Regions from separate parts of the Kribbella solani genome, predicted to be linked through region 1. Evidence: riboswitches for the same ligand, from Rfam matches in the RefSeq annotation. Region 1 holds a riboswitch; the other holds the start of a gene.
What was found. A riboswitch is a leader RNA that binds a small molecule or an ion and turns the genes downstream of it on or off. The one in region 1 is predicted to bind FMN.

Region 1 (9,695 bases):
CCGGTCAGCTTGTCCGGGTTGTTGGTCATCATCCGCACCGACTTCACCCCGAGATCAGCCAGGATCTGGGCGCCGGTCCCGTAGTCGCGGGCGTCCGCCGGCAGACCCAGGTCCAGGTTCGCGTCGACGGTGTCGCGGCCGGCGTCCTGCAGTTCGTACGCCTGCAGCTTGTGCAGCAGACCGATCCCGCGTCCTTCATGGCCACGCAGGTACACGACCACGCCGCCCTCGGCCGCGACCTCGCGCATCGCCTCGTCGAGCTGCGGGCCGCAGTCACAGCGCAGCGAGCCGAACACATCACCGGTCAAGCACTCGGAGTGCAGGCGTACGAGCGTCGGCCCGTCGCCGATCTCACCGCGCACCAGCGCCAACTGCTCCGACCCGTCGACCGTGTTCCGGTACCCGTGCGCGACGAAATCGCCGTACTGGGTCGGCAGCGTCGTCGTCGCGACCCGTTTGATCTGCGACTCGGTCAGCCGCCGGTACCGGATCAGGTCGTCGATCGAGACCAGCACCAGCCCGTGCTCGTCGGCGAACGTGCGCAGCTGCGTACCGCGCTTCATCGTGCCGTCGTCGTTCACCAGCTCCGAAATCACCGCGGCCGGAGTCAGTCCGGCCATCCGGGCCAGGTCGATCGACGCCTCGGTGTGCCCCGGCCGGACCAGTACGCCGCCCTCCCGGCCGCGCAGCGGGAACACGTGCCCCGGCTGCACCAGGTCGTACGGCTCCGAGGCCGAATCGGTCAGCACCCGGATCGTCCGGGCCCGGTCGGCGGCCGAGATCCCAGTACTGATCCCGTCCCGCGCGTCTACCGAGATCGTGTACGCGGTCCGCATCCGCTCCCGGTTGTGCGGCGTCATCAACGGGATGCCGAGCCGGTCCAGCTCGGCGCCCTCCATCGGTACGCAGACCACGCCCGAGCTGTACCGGATCAGGAACGCGAGCAGCTCCGGCGTCGCCTTCGACGCGGCGAAGATCAGGTCGCCCTCGTTCTCCCGGTCCTCGTCGTCGACCACGATCACCGGCCGCCCGGCCCGGATCTCGTCGATCGCGTGCTCGATCGTGTCCAGTTTCAGTACGTCACCCATCTCAGCCCACCACCACAGGTTCGGGCGCGGCGGCGCGTTCGGTGTTCTGGATCTTCCACCAGGACGCGAAACCGAGCACACAGAACAGTCCGTACACCACGTACATCGCCGCCGACGGGTAGAACTTCGCCTGCACCAGCAGCGGTACGCCGACTACGTCGACAGCCACCCAGATCATCCAGAACTCGACGAAACCACGCGCCATCCCGTACGTCGCCAGGATCGACCCGGTCAGGATCCACGCGTCCCACTGCGGTCCCCACGAACCGAGCTCACGCAGTACGAAGTACGCGACCGCGTACAGCACGACCGCGATACCGGCGAGCTCCAGGCGCTCCCGGCCGGTCGCCCACCGCGGCTGCACGGCACTGCCCGCGCCCCGGTGGCGGGTCTGGTACCAGCGGTACCAGCCGTAGACGCTGACCAGCGCGAAGAAGACCTGCCGGCCGGCCTGACCCCAGAGGTCCTTGTCCTGCGGCGTGTCGAAGATGCCGCCGACGAAGACCGTGAACAGCAGCACGTTCCCGACGATGCCGACCGGCCAGGCAGCGACCAGCCGGCGCATGCCGAACAGCGCACTGCCGAGGCCGAACACGTTGCCGACGATCTCCCGGATCAGCACCGGCGACCCGGCGATCGTGACCTGCGAGGTCAGCAGCCAGTCGATCGGGTTCACTTGGTGCCTCCGGCAAGCAACCGCTCCACGTACTTGGCGATCACGTCGACCTCCAGGTTGACGGTGTCACCGACCTGGTTCCGGCCGAGCACGGTCAGCTCCAGCGTGGTCGGGATCAGGCTGACCCCGAACGTCCCGGACGCGTCGTCGACGTCGGTCACGGTCAGCGAAACGCCGTCGATCGCGATCGAGCCCTTCTCCGCGACGTACTTGAGAATCTCCGGCGTGGTCGCGACCCGGACGTCCTCCCAGTGCTCGCCCGGCGTCCGGCTCGCGATCGTGCCGGTGCCGTCGACGTGCCCCTGGACGATGTGCCCGCCGAGCCGCGCGTGCGCCGCGACCGCGCGTTCCAGGTTGACCGGCGAACCCTTCTCCAGACCGCCGAGACTCGTCCGCTGCAACGACTCGCGCATCACGTCCGCGGTGAACAGACCGTCGCCGTACTCGACCACCGTCAGGCAGCAGCCGTTGACCGCGATCGAGTCGCCGTGCCCGGCGTCCTCGGTCACTTTCGGCCCGCGAATGGTGAGCCGCGCCGCCGTGCCGACTTCCTTCCCCACCCCACCACCCCGGTCAGGTCCATCCAGCAGGTCCAGCGACTCGACCGTGCCGAGCTCTTCGATGATGCCGGTGAACATCTACTTGCCTCCCAGAGGAACCAGGGTCAACCGGACGTCGTCGCCCAGCCGGGTGACGTCCGCTAACTTGAACCGCCGTAGGTGGTCGATCGATTCCGCGCCCAGATCACCGACCGCGGCGAAGCCCGATCCGAGCACCGCCGGCGCGACGTACGCGACGATCTGATCGACCAGCCCGGCCCGTAGGAACGCGGCCGCCAGCGTCGGGCCGCCTTCGAGCCAGAGGTGCCGGATCTGCCGATCGTCCAGCTGCCGAAGTACCTCGGCCGGATCGTGGGTCGGCAGCAACAAGGTCTCGGCGCGGTCGTTGCGTACGCGCGCGCCGGGTGGGATCTCGCGGTCGCCGACGACCACGCGCAGCGGCTGCCGCGCCGCCGGCAGGTCGCTCTCGTCGCGGACCGTCAACTCGGGATCGTCGTCGAGCACGGTCTGCGTACCGACCGCGATCGCGTCGCACTCGGCCCGCAGCCGATGCACGTCGGCGCGCGCGATCGGCCCGGTGATCCACCTGCTGCTGCGATCCGGCGCCGCCGACCGGCCGTCCAGCGTGGTCGCGAACTTCCAGGTCACGAAGGGGCGCCCGGCCCGTACGCTGTGCAACCAGACGTAGTTGCCGGCCTCGGCCTCGGACCGCAGTACGCCCTCGACGACCTGGATGTTCTTGCTCGCCAGCTTCTCGGCCCCACCGGCCGCGGCCCGATTCGGGTCCGGCACCGCGTACACGACCCGCGTCACCCCCGCCGCGATCAGCGCATCCGCGCACGGACCCGTACGCCCGGTGTGGTTGCACGGCTCGAGCGTCACGTACGCCGTGCCGCCCCGGGCCCGCTCCCCGGCCATCCGCAGCGCCTCGACCTCGGCATGCGGGCCGCCGGCACCGGCATGGAAGCCCTCACCGACCGGATGCCCGTCCGCGCCAGTGACGACACAGCCGACCACCGGATTCGGATGGGTGCCGCCGACACCTTTCGCGGCCAGCTCGACCGCTCGCCGCATCCACGCGACATCGATCGGCGAAGCCGCGCCGGCCGCGCCTGTCGCTGCGCGTGTCACCGGGCCTGCCGCTGAGCCTCTCACTGGGCCGGTCATTGGGCCTGTCACTGTGCCCCTCGTCGTCGTCCTGACGCACTCCGGGGCTTTCAGCCGGCCCAACTCGCGCTCCGCCACCTTCGGCGGGACCGATCCCGCCACCGCGCTCCGTTGGCCGGAGCACCGCCGCCGCGTTACCGCAGGCGTCCTGCCGCCTACGCTCCGCGCCGTCAGGCACCAGAGCACACCCGCCGGCCGCGTGCGCCTCCCATCCGGACTTTCACCGTCGGTCCCGGAATTCCACCAGGTCAACCGATCGCCGAACCACAGCGACCGGGTCGCGGACTGTCACCGCCGGCTCGGAATTACACCGACCCCGGAGCACGCGAGTGGGTTCACTCGTTGCCTCAAGTATGCCCTCTGCGCCAACCCCCACCACGACCCAGGTCACATCGTGGTCCCCGGCGCCGCGCCGCTGACCCCGTACTTTCGTGGCGGTGGAGCCGATCGCGGTCGCCTGGTCCGCGCCGCTGACCCTGTACCTTCGTGCCGGTGGAGGCGTTTGCGGGGCGGTATCGGCTGATCGACCTGATCGGAACCGGCGGCATGGGTTCGGTCTGGCGCGCCTGGGACCTGCGCCGCTCCGCGTACGTGGCAGCCAAGGTCCTCGGCCAGCACGACGCCGGTACGCTGCTGCGCTTCGTCCGCGAGCAGTCCGTACGGATCGAGCACCCGCACGTCGTCGCCCCGCACGGCTGGGCCGCCGACGACGACAAGGTGGTCTTCGCGATGGACCTGGTCCGCGGCGGCTCGGTCGCGACCCTGCTCGGCGACCACGGTCCGCTGCCACCGGCGTACGTTGCGGTACTGCTCGACCAGTTGCTGCAGGGGTTGTCGGCGGTGCATGCGGCGGGCGTCGTACACCGTGACCTGAAACCCGCCAACCTGCTCCTGGACGTCACCGGCACCGGAAGTCCGCACCTGCGCCTGTCCGACTTCGGCGTCGCCGGCCTGATCGACGAACCCCGCATGACCCGCACCAGCACCATCCTCGGCACCCCCGGCTACCTGGCCCCCGAACAACTCTCCGGCGCCGACCCAGACCCCCGCCAAGACCTCTACGCCCTCGGCACCATAGCCACCGAACTCCTCACCGGCACCCGCCCAGCCTCTTCCGCCCCCTCCGCACCCCCCGTCTCGTCGGTCCCAGGCGCCAACCCGTCCGCGACCGGTCCGGACACCCCCCTCGCTGCTTCTCTCCCCAGCTCCCACCGCGCCTCGGACAGCACCTCCGCGCTCTCCAGCGCCGACCAGGCGTCGGCGTTGGCGGAGTTCATTCGCCGGTGCTCCGCCCCCGACCCGGCCGATCGGCCCGCCTCCGCGCGGGACGCGGCGCGGCTACTGGCCGAAACCGGCGTCCTCCCACCCACCGGCCAGACCTCCTGGTCCACCCGCCCCGACTCCCCCGAAGTGTTCGACCAACTCCCACCCCTCCCCCACACCTGGACCCCCACCGGCCCTGCCCCCGCACACCCAACCCCCACGCGCGTAGTCCCCACCACCCCCACCAACCCGGTCATCCCAGTCCCAGCCGCCTCGAGCCCAGCCGCCCCGGGCCCAGCCGCCCCGGGCCCAGCCACCTCGAGCCCAGTCGCGGAGCACCCGGCACCCGAGCGTTCGGCAGCGGACCGGGCAGCCGAGAGTCCAGCCGCCGCGGAACCACCTGCGAAGACGGCGCACCCCACCACGCACTCCACCACGCACTCCACCACGCACAGCACTCAGGGCAGGCACCGCGGCAAGCAGCTTCTGATCGGGCTCGCCTGGTTGAGCTTCCTGTCCGCCACCGGCCTGATCGGCAGCGCCATCTGGCTCCTCCTCAGCAACTGACCTCACGGCCCGCACCCTGCCCGAAGCCCACATCCGCGCCGCCACCCAGACGTCCTGGGCGCGCAACGCCGAGAACGTGCTCGGATACGTAGCGAACGGCGCCGCCGGTGGGGCGGTCCTCACCCCCGAGCAGCACGATCACCGGGTTGGCCGGCGACATGCCGTCCCAGATGCGTGACTCGGACCGGACCGTGCACAGGCGCACACTCGATCTTGTTCCCGGGATGGAACGAGGTGTGTCACGTCCGAACCTGTCCGGGCCTGTCGCCTGCACCCCGACGAGGGCCAGTACCCGTTACGCCTGGTCCGCCGGGGTAACCACGAGTCGATCCGGGTCCGCCGTGTACTGATCATCATCGCCTCGGCGTCGGGACGGCACGAAGTCGTAGCCTTTGGCAGGGGTGCTTTCATGCATCGGGCGGTGGGGTGACCGGAACCACGACCCGTGAGATCGACAGGTCGATCGTTCGATGTGACGGCAGCATCCTCGTTGAGGTAGCCGGGTCGTCGCCTGTCCCCAGATTGCGCTCCCAGCGCGGATGCGCCCCACCCGCAACGATCAGCCGAATCCGGTTGCCCCGCACGAACCGGTGCGCGACCGCGTCGAGTTCCACACGAACCACGTCCGGGGGCGCCGAAGCGTCGAGCCGGACGAACCCGTCGCTGACGTTGCGTGAGCGGCCGTTGGCGTCCACTTCCGACACGCGAATGAACAGGTCGGCGAAGGGGTTGTCGGAACTGTGACCTATTTCCACGACTGGGCTGCCGAGGACCTCCAGGTCCGTGGTCAACGGGTCTGAGGTGAAGGCCAGCACGTCGGAACGCGCGGCGAGCGCGCCGTCATCCGTGTAGCCCGCGGTCAGTCCCGGGGAAACTTGCGTGACGAACGCGCCGCCGTAGGTGGGGGTCGGCTGGGCTGGGTCATAGGTGAACTCGCGCACGTCTCCCGGGTCGGCCGGTTGAGTGCCCAGGAGGTTGCCGGAGCGGGGATACAGGATCTGCTGCACCGTTGCCGGCGGCCAGGCCGGAAGGTCGCGCCACCCGTCGTCCCGACCGCTGACGAACACCTTGACCGGCATGGCACGGCGCCGGACGCCGGATCCGGCCAGGTGCTCGTCGAACCACGCGAGGGCGTCGGGAAGCAGGACGCGGGTACCCGCGGCGCCTCCCTGAGCATGCGTCCAGGGACCCATGGTGAGTCCGACATCGACGCCCTGATCGGCCAGCCGCGCATACCCCGCCAGCGTCTGTTGAATAAAACCGTCCTGCCAGCCGCCCTGAAGCAACACGGGGACATGCACCTGATCCAGCGCCGCAGTCAGGTTGGCGCCGTTCCACCATAGGTCGCCCAGGTCCCGCCGGCTGATCCACTCGCGGTACCAGGGCGCTTTCTCGCCCATCAACTCGTCCGCGGCGTCGGCCAGTGGAACAGCTGCCAGGGCCTCTTTGATACGGCCCCGGGCGGAGAGAACCGCGAAGATGCGAGGCAGGATGGGCTGCTCCTGCTTGGTCGTGACGAACGACCATTCGAACAGCGTGCTGAGCAGAAACGCCCTTCCGGTGTAGACGAATCCGCCGAAGTCGTGCGGCGCGCACGCAATGACCGCGGTGACCAGCTCTGGCGGCGGATCCATCAGCAACGCCCACTGGGTGAAGCCGAGATAGGAATAGCCGTGCGTGGCAAAGCGCCCGTCGAACCACGGCTGCTCGCGCATCCACGCGACGATGTCCGCCCCATCGTCGACGTCCCGCATGAACGGCTCGAACGTCCCACCCGATCCGAACGTTCCCCGGCACCGGACCAGCACGACCCGATAACCACGGCAGGCAAACATTCCACCCGTCATGGCCGCGCCAACCAAATTCCAGCCGTAGGGCGAGGTAACGAGAATTGTTCCCAACGCCGGCTCTTTCGGCTCGTAGAGATCCGCGAGCAACTCGACGCCGTCTCTCATCGGGACTCGCACGTTGCGGATCACGGCGTAGTCGCGCGTCGCGGCGGGAAGCCGAGCGTACTTCGTCCACAGCAGGTCGACGAGCCGTTGCCCGAGCGTCCGCTCCTTGGCTCGTTGGTTCATCTCCCTCCTCCGCACCACAACACATGCTTGGCCATACGCGTCTCCCATCGCCTCATGCACCGTGCCGGCCCGCTGCCGCTCGCCTCGGGCCCGCCTGCCACCCAGCGGCATCCCGCATCCGCCGGCCAGCCACAACCTAGCACTAACTTTCAGTAATTGCTGAAAGTTAGTGCTACTGCGGTAACCTTCTGGCGAGGTGACTGAAGGGAGTTCCGTGCGCGAAGACGAGACGGACGAGATCGGCAGATTCATCGAGCGCTTCGCCGCCACCCTCGCTGACAGTGGCTTTCCCCGTCTCGCCGCCCGCGTCTTCGCGACGCTCCTGGTCAGCGAGAGCGGGCGGATGACCGTGGCCGAACTCGCGGAACGGCTGCACGCCAGCACCGGCAGAGTCTCGGGCGCCGTCCGCTACCTCGTCCAGGTCCGCCTCATCCGCACAGAACGGGACCCAGGAACGCGCCGCCTCGCCTACGTCGTCGACAGCTCGTGGTACGAGTCCACCGTCACGGCGAATCCGTTCCTCGAACGAGGCGAGGCCGACCTGCGAGAAGGCATCGCCATCCTGGGCGACTCACCCGCGGCCGACCGGCTGACCGAGACGCTCGAACTCATCCAGTTCCTCAGGGACGAGACCCGCGCGATGATGCGTCGCTGGCATGAGCGGAAGGCGGCACTGCGAACACGGCGAACCTCAGATCGGGCCTGACATCGCAGCCAGCGGGTCAGTCGCGGCCGGTGGACGAGCGGGGTGACCAACCCGGTGATCGTTGGTGGTCACCCCACTAGGTGTCAGCGTGGGGGGTGAGGGCCGTTCTGGTTGGGGTTGTTGGGCGGGTACTGGTTCGGGTTGTGCGGGGCGCCGGGGTGCTGGCCGGGGGCACCCTGGTAGGGGGCGGGGGCGCCGGGGTAGGTGGAAGTTGGCTTCTTGCGGAGGCGGAGGACTGCGAGGGCGCCCAGCAGGAGGAGCAGCACACCGCCGCCGCCCAAGCCGGCTATCAGGGCTACAGGGGTGCCGCCGTCGGTGTTGCTGTTGTTCGTCCCCTGGACCGGGGGGCCTGCCTCGGTCTTGTCGCCCGAGCCGGCCGAGGTCGACGGAGACTCGGTCGGGGTCTCGGTCGGCGTCGGGGTGACCGAGTCGCCGGAGACCGGAGTGGCGCCGTCGACGTACTGCGGTTTGCCGGCGCCGGCAGTGCCCGGCACGCCGACCGTCAAGGTCATCGGAACCGTAAAGGACCGGTCTTCGGCCTTTCGGGTCATCGAGACGACGATGTAGTACACGCCGGGTGTCGAGGTGCCGCTGTCGGAGTTGTTGGCACCGTCACGGTTCAGGTAGCGGATCTCCTTGGTGGTGATCGCCTGGGTGACGCCCTTGCCGGTCAGCACGCCGCGCTTGCCGCCGGGGCTGCCCGGGACGTTCTTGGGGAAGACCGCGAAGGCTTCCTCACCGGCCGGCGAGATCACCGCGGTGTCGAGGTAACGCAGACCGATGAGGTCACCCATCGCCCTGGACTGCTGCGACACCGTGGCCTGCGCCTGAATCCGCTGGCCCCAGTCGGCCTTGATCTTGTAGATCTGCAGCTCGCCGGGCAGCAGCGTGGTCTTGTACGTGCCCGGCGTCAGCAGCGGCGCGTCCGGGAAGCTCGACCCGGGCACGATCTCGCGCGGGGCGGTGACGTTCATCGGCGACCAGGTCGGGTCGTCTGCCTTGGCCGGCAGCGTCTTGGTCTCCTCGACCGGCGGCTCCTCGTCGATCCGCAGCTCGAACGGGACCTCCTTGATCTCGCGGAAGTCCTTGCCCGGGTCGACCGTCAGCACCAGCTGCTCGGCCTCGGAGCACTCCTTGTTGATCTTGTCGAACTTCGACCAGCTCGACGCGGTGCCGGTGGCGAAGCCCTGATCGCCTTCCTGGACCCGGGGGAAGCTGCGACCGCAGTCCTTACCGTCCGGCGTCGCGAGCCGGAGCTCGGTCTGGATGACCAGGCTGGTCGCACCGACAGGCCGGCGGAAGCTGAGCCCGGCGCGCAGGGTCGAGCCCGTCATCGTCCGCTTGATCACGAAGTGCTTCGGCTGGTCCAGCAGATCGAAGTCGTCCGAGTACAGCCCCGGCGCGACGGTCGGGGCATCCTCCGGCGTCGCCGTGCCCTGCACCGGTGTCCCGGAGATGCGGAACGGGCGGAACGCACGGGTGGAGAGTTTGCCCAGCCCGGCCTCGAGGTCGATCGTGGAGTCCGCGTCGTAGTAGTCGCCGCGACCCTCCCGGGCGATGCACTGCAGGTCGCTCCGGGCCTTGCCCTGC
Region 2 (9,695 bases), 2.4 Mb from region 1:
CGTTTTCTCAAGGCCGTACACCACGCGCTGGACGTACTGGACGAGGAGGCGCTCGCGGCGGCGCAGGCCGCGCACGACGCGCTGGCGGCGCAGCGGCTGGTCCAGAAAGTGTTGCTGAGTTCGATGGCGGAGATCGTATGAGTTTGACAGCCGAGCACACGACCATGCCCGTCCGCGCGCGGTTGCCGGTGCACAGCAGCCGGGCCGAGCAGGTCGCGTGGATCGCCGAGGCCGCGAAACAGATCCGGATTCAGGACCTCAAGCTGGTCCATCACGCCGGCGCCGGGCACATCGGCGGCGACTTCTCCGCGATCGACATCCTGGCCACGCTGTACGGCGCGGTGCTCGACATCTCGCCCGCGCGGGTCGACGACCCGGAGCGGGACCGCTTCATCCTCAGCAAGGGACATGTCGCCGGCGCGCTGTACACCACGCTGGCCGCCTTCGGGTTCCTGCCGGTCGAGGAACTGGCGACCTTCCTGAAGCCGCTGTCCGCGCTGAACGGGCACCCGAACCGGAACAAGGTGGCCGGCGTCGAGGCGAACACCGGCCCGCTCGGGCACGGTCTGCCGGTCGCGGTCGGCCACGCGCTGTCCGCGAAGCTCGACGTCTCGTTGCGGCGTACGTACGTCCTGGTCGGCGACGGTGAATTGCAGGAAGGGTCGAACTGGGAGGCGATGATGGCGGCCTCGCAGTACCAGCTGGATCGGCTGACCGTGATCGTCGACCGGAACCGGCTGCAGCAGGGCGCGACCACGAAGGAGACCAACGATCTCGACCCGCTGCCGGAGAAGGCGGCCGCGTTCGGGTTCGCGGTCGTCGAGGTGAACGGGCACGATCACGGCGAGCTGCTGGACGTACTGTCCGCTGTTCCGTTTCGGCCGGGCAAACCGACCTTCGTGATCGCCCATACGCACAAGGGCCACCCGATCTCGTTCATGAGCAACAACGTCGCCTGGCACCACCGCGTACCCGATGCCGCTGAATACCAGCAGGCCCTGGAGGAGCTGCAATGACAGTCCTGGAGACCGCTTCGATTGCCGATCAGCCGCGCTACGACTGCCGGGACGCGTACGTGGAAACGCTGGCCCAGCTTGCCGAGGCGGATCATCGGATCGTTGGCGTGGTCAACGACTCGGTCGGATCGAGCAAGCTGAACAGTTTCCGGAAGGCGTTCCCGGACCGGCTGATCAACGTCGGGATCGCCGAGCAGGACATGGTCGGCGTCGCGTCCGGGCTGGCGAACGGCGGCCGGATCCCGTTCGTCTCGGCGGCATCCTGCTTCCTCACCGGGCGCGCGCTCGAACAGATCAAGGCCGACGTCGCGTACTCGAAGACGAACGTGAAACTCTGCGGGATGAGTCCCGGCGTCGCGTACGGAGAACTCGGCCCGACGCATCATTCGATCGAGGACATCGCCTGGCTGCGCGCGATCGCTGGGCTGACCATCATCGTCCCGGCGGACCCGATCGAAACCGCGGCCGCGCTGCGCTGGGCGGCCGCTTCGGAAGGGCCGGTGTTCATCCGGGTCAGCCGGATGAGCGTGCCGAAGGTGTACGCCGACGACTACTCGTTCGTGCTCGGCAAGGCGATCACGGTTCGCGAAGGCGGCGACGTGACAGTGATCAGCAACGGGACGGTGCTGTGGCGGGCCTTGGCCGCCGCGGAACGGCTCGCCGCGGAGGGCATTTCGGCCCGCGTACTGTCGATGCCGACGGTGCGGCCGCTGGACGTCGACGCCGTGGTCGCGGCCGCGCGGGAGACGGCCGGCATCGTCACCGCCGAGGAGGCGGTCTCCGGCGGTGGGCTCGGCGGCGCGGTCGCGGAGACCGTGGTGCAGCGGCATCCGGCCCGGGTGTCGATCCTCGGGATTCCCGAGTTCGCGCCCACGGGGTCGGCCGGCTACCTGCTGGACCGCTACGGCCTGTCCCCCGAGGGCATCGCCGACGCCGCCCGCAAGCTGGTCAGGACAGGTAGCTGACCAGGTCGGCGATCGAGATCAGCGCGAAGCCATGAGCGTCGGCGAACCCCCGCAGATCCGTGCCGGTCATCAGGGTGCCGTCGTCGTTCATGAGCTCGCCGATCACGCCGACCAGCGGCAGGCCGGCCAGCTTCAGCAGGTCGACGGTGGCTTCGGTGTGGCCGGGCCGCTGCCGGACGCCTCCGTCGACCGCGCGCAGCGGCAGGATGTGACCGGGCCGGATCAGGTCCGTGCGCCCGGCCGAGGGATCGGCCAGCACCCGGACGGTACGCGCCCGGTCCGCCGCCGAGATGCCGGTGCCGACGCCGGTCGCCGCGTCCACCGAGATCGTGTACGCGGTGCGCAGGCTGTCCTGGTTGTCCGGGACCATCAACGGCAGCTCGAGCCGGTCCAGGATCTCCGCGGCGGCCGGCGCGCAGACGTACCCGCTGGTGTGGCGGACGAGCAGGGCCATCAGCTCGGGCGTCGCCAGGCTCGCGGCGAAGGTCAGATCGCCTTCGTTCTCGCGGTCCGCGTCGTCGATCACCACGACCGGGCGCCCGGCGGCGAGCTCGGCAACCGCGTGGTCGATCGTGTCCAGGCTGGTCAGCGTGTTCAGCGGGTTCATCGTCGTTGTCCTCTCGGCGGTGCTGTCGACAGCACTCCGGGGCAACGGCAAACCTCACGTCCCGGTCCGGCGGACGTGCGGTTGCCACGTGCGTCTTCCCATCCGGACTTTTACCGTCGGTCCTGGAGTTCCACCAGGTCAACCGCTTCTTCTGACGAAGTCACGGGTCGCGGACTGTCACCGCCGGCTCGGAATTTCACCGACCCCAGAGCACGTGTGTTCGTCCCCAGCTTAACCGCAACCAGCACTCGAGGAGTGTCATGTCCATCTCACCCATCTGGCGAGAACTCGAGCTCACCCTTCCGGCCGCCGAGGCGCTCGAGCCACCCTTCGCCGCTGAGCGCTGGGTGGATTTTGTGCACGAGTCCGGACGACGCCTACGGCGTCCGGCGTTCTGGGATGGCGAGCGGATCTTCCGCGTCCGCTTCGCGGCGCCGGAGGCGGGGCACTGGCGATGGACCAGCGGGTCAGCCGGCGGTGAGTTCGAGGTGCAACCGGCACCTGCCGACGAGCCCAACCCGTTCTACCGGCACGGGTTCTGGCGGATGTCGCCTGGTGGGCGGAGCGTGGTGCACGCGGACGGTACGCCGGCTCTGATGATCGCCGACACCGCCTGGGCGCTCCCGTGGCGCGCAACTCCGGACCAGGTCCGCCTGTATGCCGCCGACCGGCAAGCGAAAGGCTTCAACGCGGTCCTCCTCATGACCGTCCAGCCAGACATGCGCGCATCCGGCCCACGAGACCGTACCCAGGACGAGGGATTCGGCGTCGCGTTCGAGGATCTCCCCACCGGACATCTCAACGAGCCGAACGCCGACTACTTCCAGTACCTCGACGTCCTGATCCGCATCCTGATCGAGCATGGCCTGGTACCCGTACTGCAACCCGTCTTCCACGGCTTCGGCTGGAAAGGCCTGGATGTCGCCGGAACAGTGGTCCCGGCGTCCGAGTACGCGGCGTACTGCCGCTACCTGGTCGCCCGGTACGGCGCCGGTCCCGCGATCTACCTGGTCGGTGCTGACGGTTCGGGCACCGAGCCACAGATCGCCGCGGGCGGAGCGGAAGTACACGCCGCGGACTGCTACGAGCAGCCGACCGGCATCCACTACCGCCCGCACATCCGGGCGAACGCTCACCAGGACGCCGACTGGCTGGACTTCCAGTGGTGCCAGACCGGGCACACCGGCGAGCACGTACCCGAGCGGGTCGCGGACATGTGGCGGAACGAGCCGGTCAAGGCGGTCGCGAACGGCGAGCCAACGTACGAGCACACTGGCCGTACTGGTGTCGCCGAAGGTTGGTGGCAAGGGCATGAAGCGTGGAGCAACCTGTGCGCGGGCGGGACGATGGGCGTCGTGTACGGCGCGGGCAGCTTGTGGCAATGGCGTTTGCACGCGGACGAACCGGGGCACTCCGAGTTCTTTCTGGCACCAGGCGCGGGCTGGCGGGAGGCGATCGGTTTCGAGGGATCGACGTACGTCGGCATGCTCGGGAAGGTCCTTGCCGGCCTGCCGACGACCGATCTGGCGCCGGACTGGACCCGGGTGATCTCGGGGCGCGCGCTGAGTACGCCGGCCGGGGGCCTGATCGTGTACCGCGAGCACGGCGGGCCGGTGATGGTGTTCGACGACAGCGTCCCGCTCGCGTACACGATCGTCGATCCGCGGGACGGATCGATCGTCGCCGCCGGGGAACGCGACACGCCCCAGGCTCCGATCCCTGATCCTGGTGGCGCGCCGCGGGTCTACATCTGCCTATAGTCCAGGTTCATCGAAAGGAGCGCCGTGAACAGCAACCGTGGTGTGCGCCGGCCGGGGCTGGACGAGCTGCGGCTGCTCGCGAAGGTGGCGCGGATGTACCACGAGAAGGGCATCCGCCAGCCGCGGATCGCCACCGAACTGAACCTGTCCCAGGCACGGGTGTCGCGGATGCTCAGGCAGGCCGTCGACGTCGGTATCGTCCGCACCGTGGTGACCATGCCGAGTGGCGTCCACAGTGATCTCGAAGACGAGCTGCAGGGCCGGTACGGACTGCGGGACGCGGTTGTCGTCGACACGCTGGGTGTTGGCGAGGACGTACTGTCCGCGCTCGGTTCCGGCGCGGCGGCGTACCTGGACATGACGCTCACCGGCGGGCATCTGGTCGGCATCTCGTCCTGGAGCGAGACGCTGCTCAGCGCCGTCGACCGGATGCCACGCAAGAGCGTGCCGGTGGTCGACAAGGTGGTCCAGATCGTCGGCGGGCTCGGTGACGCGGCGGTGCAGATGCAGGCCACCCGGCTGACCGCGCGGTTCGCCGAGCTGACCGGTGGGATGCCGGTGTACCTGCCGGCGCCCGGCCTGGTCGGGACACCCGCGGTCCGGCGGGCGATGATGAACGATGTGTCGGTTCGGGACGTTCTGGGCACCTGGGGACAGCTCACCGACGCCCTGGTCGGGATCGGCAGCCTGGAGCCGTCACCGCTGCTGCAGCGCAGCGGGAACGCGGTCGCCGAGGCCGACCAGGACGAGCTGCGCAGGCTCGGTGCCGTCGGGGACGTGTGTTTCCGGTTCTTCGACGAAGAGGGAAAGCTGGTGCGCTCGACGTTCGACCAACGGGTCATCGGGGTGACCGCGAAGGAGCTGCTGGCGGTGCCGCGCCGGATCGGCGTGGCCGGTGGCGACCGCAAGTACTCGGCCATTCGCGCCGCTCTGCTCGGCGGCTGGGTCAACATCCTGATCACCGACCTCGCGATGGCACAGCGTTTGTTAGATGCAGCCTGACGAGCAGCGGGAGGTCTACGCGACCATCGACCTGGCCTTGCGGGTCGGTGAGGTGCTGCTGTCCAGCGGCGCCGGTACGGCGGACGCGACCGCGACGATCCTCGGCGTGACCGCGGCCGGTGGGCTGCGCGGGTGCGAGGTGGACATCACCTTCACCTCGATGGCCGTCTCGTACCAGGAGGCGCCGGATGTCGCGCCCGAGACGCACATCCGCCTGGTCCGGTACCGGTCGCAGGACTTCTCCCGGCTGACCGACGTCGACCGCCTGGTCCGCCGGTTCGCGCGCGGTGACGTGACGCGCGAGGAGGCTTCGCGGGAGCTGGCCCGGCTGACGTCCGCCGGGCCGCCGTACCCGCGCTGGAGCGCCGTGCTCGCCTGGGGCGTGATGGCGGGCGGCGCGACGCTGCTGCTCGGCGGTGGCTGGCTGATCACCGCGGTGGCGGTCCTGACCGCGATCGTGATCGACCTGAACAACCGCTGGTTCAACCGGCAGCGCTTGCCCGCGTTCTACCAGCAGGTCGCCGGCGCATTCGTGGCAACCGCGGTCGCGCTCGGTCTGTACGCCGTGGACGCACCGGTGAAACCATCACTGGTAGTTGCCGCAGGCATCATTATGTTGCTGGCCGGAATCGCCCTCACCGGTGCGGTCCAGGACGCGATCACCGGGTACTACGTGACCGCCGCGGCCCGAAGTCTGGAAGCGATGCTGCTCACCGGCGGCATCATCGCCGGGGTGTCCCTTGGTCTGACGCTGGGACTGAAGTTCGGGCTGAACGTCGGCATCGAACCGCAGGCGATCCAGCTGACGAACCTTCCGGTGATGGTCATCTCCGGCGCGGTGATGGCGACCGCGTTCGCGTACGCGACGTACGCGCCCCTGCGCGCGCTGCTCCCGGTGGCGGTGATGGGCGCGCTGGCATCGCTGGTCTTCACGCTGATGACCCGGGCATCCTTCGGCCCGGCCTGGTCGACCGCCGCGGCAGCCTTCGTCGTCGGCCTGGGCGGTTACTCCAGCGGCCGGCGCACCGGCGTACCGCCGCTGGTCGTGGTCGTCGCGGGCTCGATCCCGCTGCTGCCCGGCCTGACCATCTACCGCGGCCTGTACGAACTGATGGCGCGGAGCAACATCTTCGGCATCGTCAGCCTCACCACCGCGGTCGCCATCGGCGTCGCCCTGGCCTCCGGCCTGATCCTCGGCGAGTACGTGGCGCAGCCGATCCGCCGCGAAGCGCGCCGCCTGGAGGACCGGCTGGCCGGCCCGCGTCTGGTCGGACCACGCCGCCCGGTACGCCGCCGGACCAACCGAACCAGGCGCCGCCGACGCGCGGCCCAGTGAGCTGGTCAACAGTGCGACGCGCAGATGCCGTGATTTAATGCCGCCTGGTGCGATTCCACGGTGTGACGGTTGGACCTGGTCCAGGCCCGTCGACTCTGCCGGAAGGCGGAGCAACCCGGTGCGACCGGGGCCACGCGGTGATACCCCGCTTCAGCTCGGACCAAGTGCCCGGTAACTGGCACGCTTGAGGTCCCTGGCCATGAACGAGTGGCGGAGAGCGAAGCATGTTCACAGGATTGATCGAGCAGGTAGGCACCGTCGCCGGGATCGCGGGCGACCTGTTGCGGGTCCGGACCGAGATCACGGTCGCGCCGGGTGGCGCGGTCTGCCTCGACGGGATCAGGTTCAGCGCCGAACCGATTTCGCCCGGGGAGATCGAGGTCGTGGTCACCGAGGAGACCCGCCGCCGTACGACCTTCGACCGGATCTGCGCCGGCACGGTGCTGCACGTCCAGCTGCCGGTTGCCATCGGCGACCGGATCGACGGACATCTCGTCCAGGGGCACGTCGAGGGCGTCGGCAAGGTACTGCGGGTCGACGTGGAGCCGGCCGGGCACCGGGTCTGGATCAAGCCGCCAGAGCGGCTCCTGGCCCGGCTGGTGGCGAAGACCTCGGTGGCGATCGACGGGGTCAGCATCACGGTCGCCGAGGTACTGAAGGACCGGTTCTCGGTCGTGCTCGTACCGGCCACGCTGGCGAAGACGAAACTCGGCGCGCTTACCGCCGGCAGCCGGGTCAACCTGGAGAGCGACTTGCTCGTCCGGATGGCGCGCGAAGGACACGGGCCGGAGTTCCAGCGGGCGGTGGCGCGATTGCCGTGGGCCGGACAGCTGAGCGGTGAGACCGGCGTCCAGAAGGTGGTCGCACAGATCGCCGCGGGTGGTGGGGTAGTGGTGTGGGACCCGACCGCGGAAGGTGAAGGCGATGTGGTCTTCGCGGGCGAGCGGTTCCGGCCGGAGGCGATGCGGTTCCTGCTGACCCAGGCTTGCGGGCATACGACGATCCCGTGCGCGGCCGACGTACTGCAGCGGTTGGAGATCGGGCCGATCCCGGGCGGCGGCGACCGGCAGGGTACGGCGATGCATGTGCCGATCGATCTCGCCTCGTCGGACGGGACCGGGGTGTCCGCGGCCGACCGGGCGGCGACGATTCGGCGGCTCGCGTCGGCGGATGCCGTACCGTCCGACTTCTTACGGCCCGGGCACGTGTTCCCGCTGGCCGCGCGACCTGGTTTGCTGGCCGAGCGTTGCGGTCACACCGAGGCGACTGTCGCGTTGTGCGTGGCCGCCGGGCTGGCGCCGGTCGGGGTGTGCTGCGAGGTGATGCGCCCGGACGGGGTGATGGCCGGCGCGTCCGACCTCGAACAGTTCGCCCTCCGATGGGAGCTACCGATGATCGACATTCACGACCTGGCCCGCTGGTTATGACCGGGCGACCGCGTGACGGTGCCGGGTTGTACGACGACCCGGACTTCCTTGCCGGATACCGCCACCTGCGCCGTACCGGCCAGGGGATCAACGACGAACTGGAGATCCCGGCGATGAACGCCGTCCTCGCGACGCTGCCGGTCGCCGGGGCTCGGGTCGTGGATCTGGGCTGTGGCGAAGGTGGTCTCGCGGTTCGGCTGGCGATGGCGGGCGCTGCTGAGGTGCTGGCTGTTGATGCCTCGGAACAGATGCTCGCGGCGGCTACCCCGCATCCGCGCGTTCGGTACCAGCGTGCCGACCTCGCGACCTTCGACCTACCGTCAGGGTCCGCGGACCTGATCGTCAGCAGCATGGCTCTCCACTACGTCGAGGACTTCGACATCCTGGTCAGCCGAGCAGCGAGCTGGCTGTCGTCCGGGGTGTTTGTCTTCTCGGTGGAGCATCCGGTGATGACCGCCCCGATGGTGGCCGCGGACGGTGTGGTGGACGACTACGCGGACGAGGGGCGGCGGGAGCGGACGTGGTTCGTGGACAGGGTGGTGAAGTACCACCGGACGATCGGCTCGATCGTCGCGACCCTCCGGCGCCATGGGTTCCAGCTGGAAGTGCTCGACGAACCACTCCCGACACCGGAACAGGTAGCCGCCCACCCCCACCTTGCCATCCACCGCCGCCGCCCGCCCGTCCTCCTGGTCGCGGCCCGCGCGCTGAGTACGTGACCGTGGCGGGTGGGAGCCGTTAGAGTTACCGACTGGAAACATCGGCGGGGGGACGAGGAGGAGCGTCGTGGCACTGGGTAGGACATCCCCGCGGGATCTGCCGCTGTTCGCGGATCTGTCCGGGCGGGACATCCGGGACATCTTCCGGGCCGGCGAAGAGGTTTCGGTACCGGCCGGGTGGTCGCTGATCCTTGAGCAGACGCCGCCGGACGCCGCGTACCTGATCCTCAGTGGTACCGCCGCGGTCCGCGAGAAGGGCCAGGAGATCGCCGAACTCGGCCCGGGTGACATCGCCGGCGAGGTCGCGGTCCGGAAGAACACGTTGCGGACGGCAACCGTCACGGCGAAGTCGCGGCTCCAGCTGCTGCACTTCACCCGGGAGAAGTTCGACGACCTCACCCGCCGCCTGCCTGCGTTCCGCGACGCCATCGACGCCACCATCCAAGAACGCCGCGGTTAGCTCCTGAACGAAATGAACACGCCTGAGTCGAACGACAGTGGTTCCGGCGCGGCTGGGCGGGTGGATCTGAGTGCCGTGCAGCGCGAGTTCGAGCGGACGCTGCTCGGGGGCGAGCGGAAGTTCACTCGGGTACAGGTTTCCGAGCGGGCCGGGATTTCGATGGAGCGGGCCGAGCGGATGTGGCACGCGCTCGGGTTCGCGACCGTACCGGACGACGAGGTGGCGTTCACCGACGACGACGTCGAGGCGCTGCGGCTGGTGGCCGCGCTGGAGGACGACGGTTTCATCGAGCCCGAGATGGAATCGTCACTGGCCCGGAAACTCGGACAGACCCAGTCGCGGCTGGCGTCCTGGCAGTCCGCCATGTTCCTGGAGTTCCTGGGCGGTACCCAACTCCCGCCGG

Region 2: linked by a shared signal. The riboswitch ahead of ribB (3,4-dihydroxy-2-butanone-4-phosphate synthase) and the one ahead of ribD (bifunctional diaminohydroxyphosphoribosylaminopyrimidine deaminase/5-amino-6-(5-phosphoribosylamino)uracil reductase RibD) in region 1 are both predicted to bind FMN.

Annotation. Positions count from the first base shown of each region.
Region 1 covers NZ_JACHNF010000001.1:7,737,701-7,747,395, reverse strand. Annotated here, with positions in the region: gene HDA44_RS36000 (bifunctional 3,4-dihydroxy-2-butanone-4-phosphate synthase/GTP cyclohydrolase II) at 1-1,088, opposite strand, end outside; gene pnuC (nicotinamide riboside transporter PnuC) at 1,090-1,764, opposite strand; gene HDA44_RS35990 (riboflavin synthase) at 1,761-2,402, opposite strand; gene ribD (bifunctional diaminohydroxyphosphoribosylaminopyrimidine deaminase/5-amino-6-(5-phosphoribosylamino)uracil reductase RibD) at 2,403-3,413, opposite strand; FMN riboswitch at 3,688-3,819, opposite strand; gene HDA44_RS35980 (serine/threonine-protein kinase) at 3,984-5,321, shown strand; gene HDA44_RS35975 (CocE/NonD family hydrolase) at 5,729-7,399, opposite strand; gene HDA44_RS35970 (MarR family transcriptional regulator) at 7,614-8,105, shown strand; gene HDA44_RS38345 (vWA domain-containing protein) at 8,189-9,695, opposite strand, start outside.
Region 2 covers NZ_JACHNF010000001.1:5,331,029-5,340,723, reverse strand. Annotated here, with positions in the region: gene HDA44_RS24410 (sugar phosphate isomerase/epimerase family protein) at 1-141, shown strand, start outside; gene HDA44_RS24405 (transketolase) at 138-1,016, shown strand; gene HDA44_RS24400 (transketolase family protein) at 1,013-1,981, shown strand; gene ribB (3,4-dihydroxy-2-butanone-4-phosphate synthase) at 1,965-2,588, opposite strand; FMN riboswitch at 2,673-2,806, opposite strand; gene HDA44_RS24390 (glycoside hydrolase family 140 protein) at 2,849-4,348, shown strand; gene HDA44_RS24385 (sugar-binding domain-containing protein) at 4,373-5,350, shown strand; gene HDA44_RS24380 (threonine/serine exporter family protein) at 5,340-6,686, shown strand; gene HDA44_RS24375 (3,4-dihydroxy-2-butanone-4-phosphate synthase) at 6,911-8,113, shown strand; gene HDA44_RS24370 (class I SAM-dependent methyltransferase) at 8,110-8,832, shown strand; gene HDA44_RS24365 (cyclic nucleotide-binding domain-containing protein) at 8,900-9,292, shown strand; gene HDA44_RS24360 (adenylate/guanylate cyclase domain-containing protein) at 9,305-9,695, shown strand, end outside.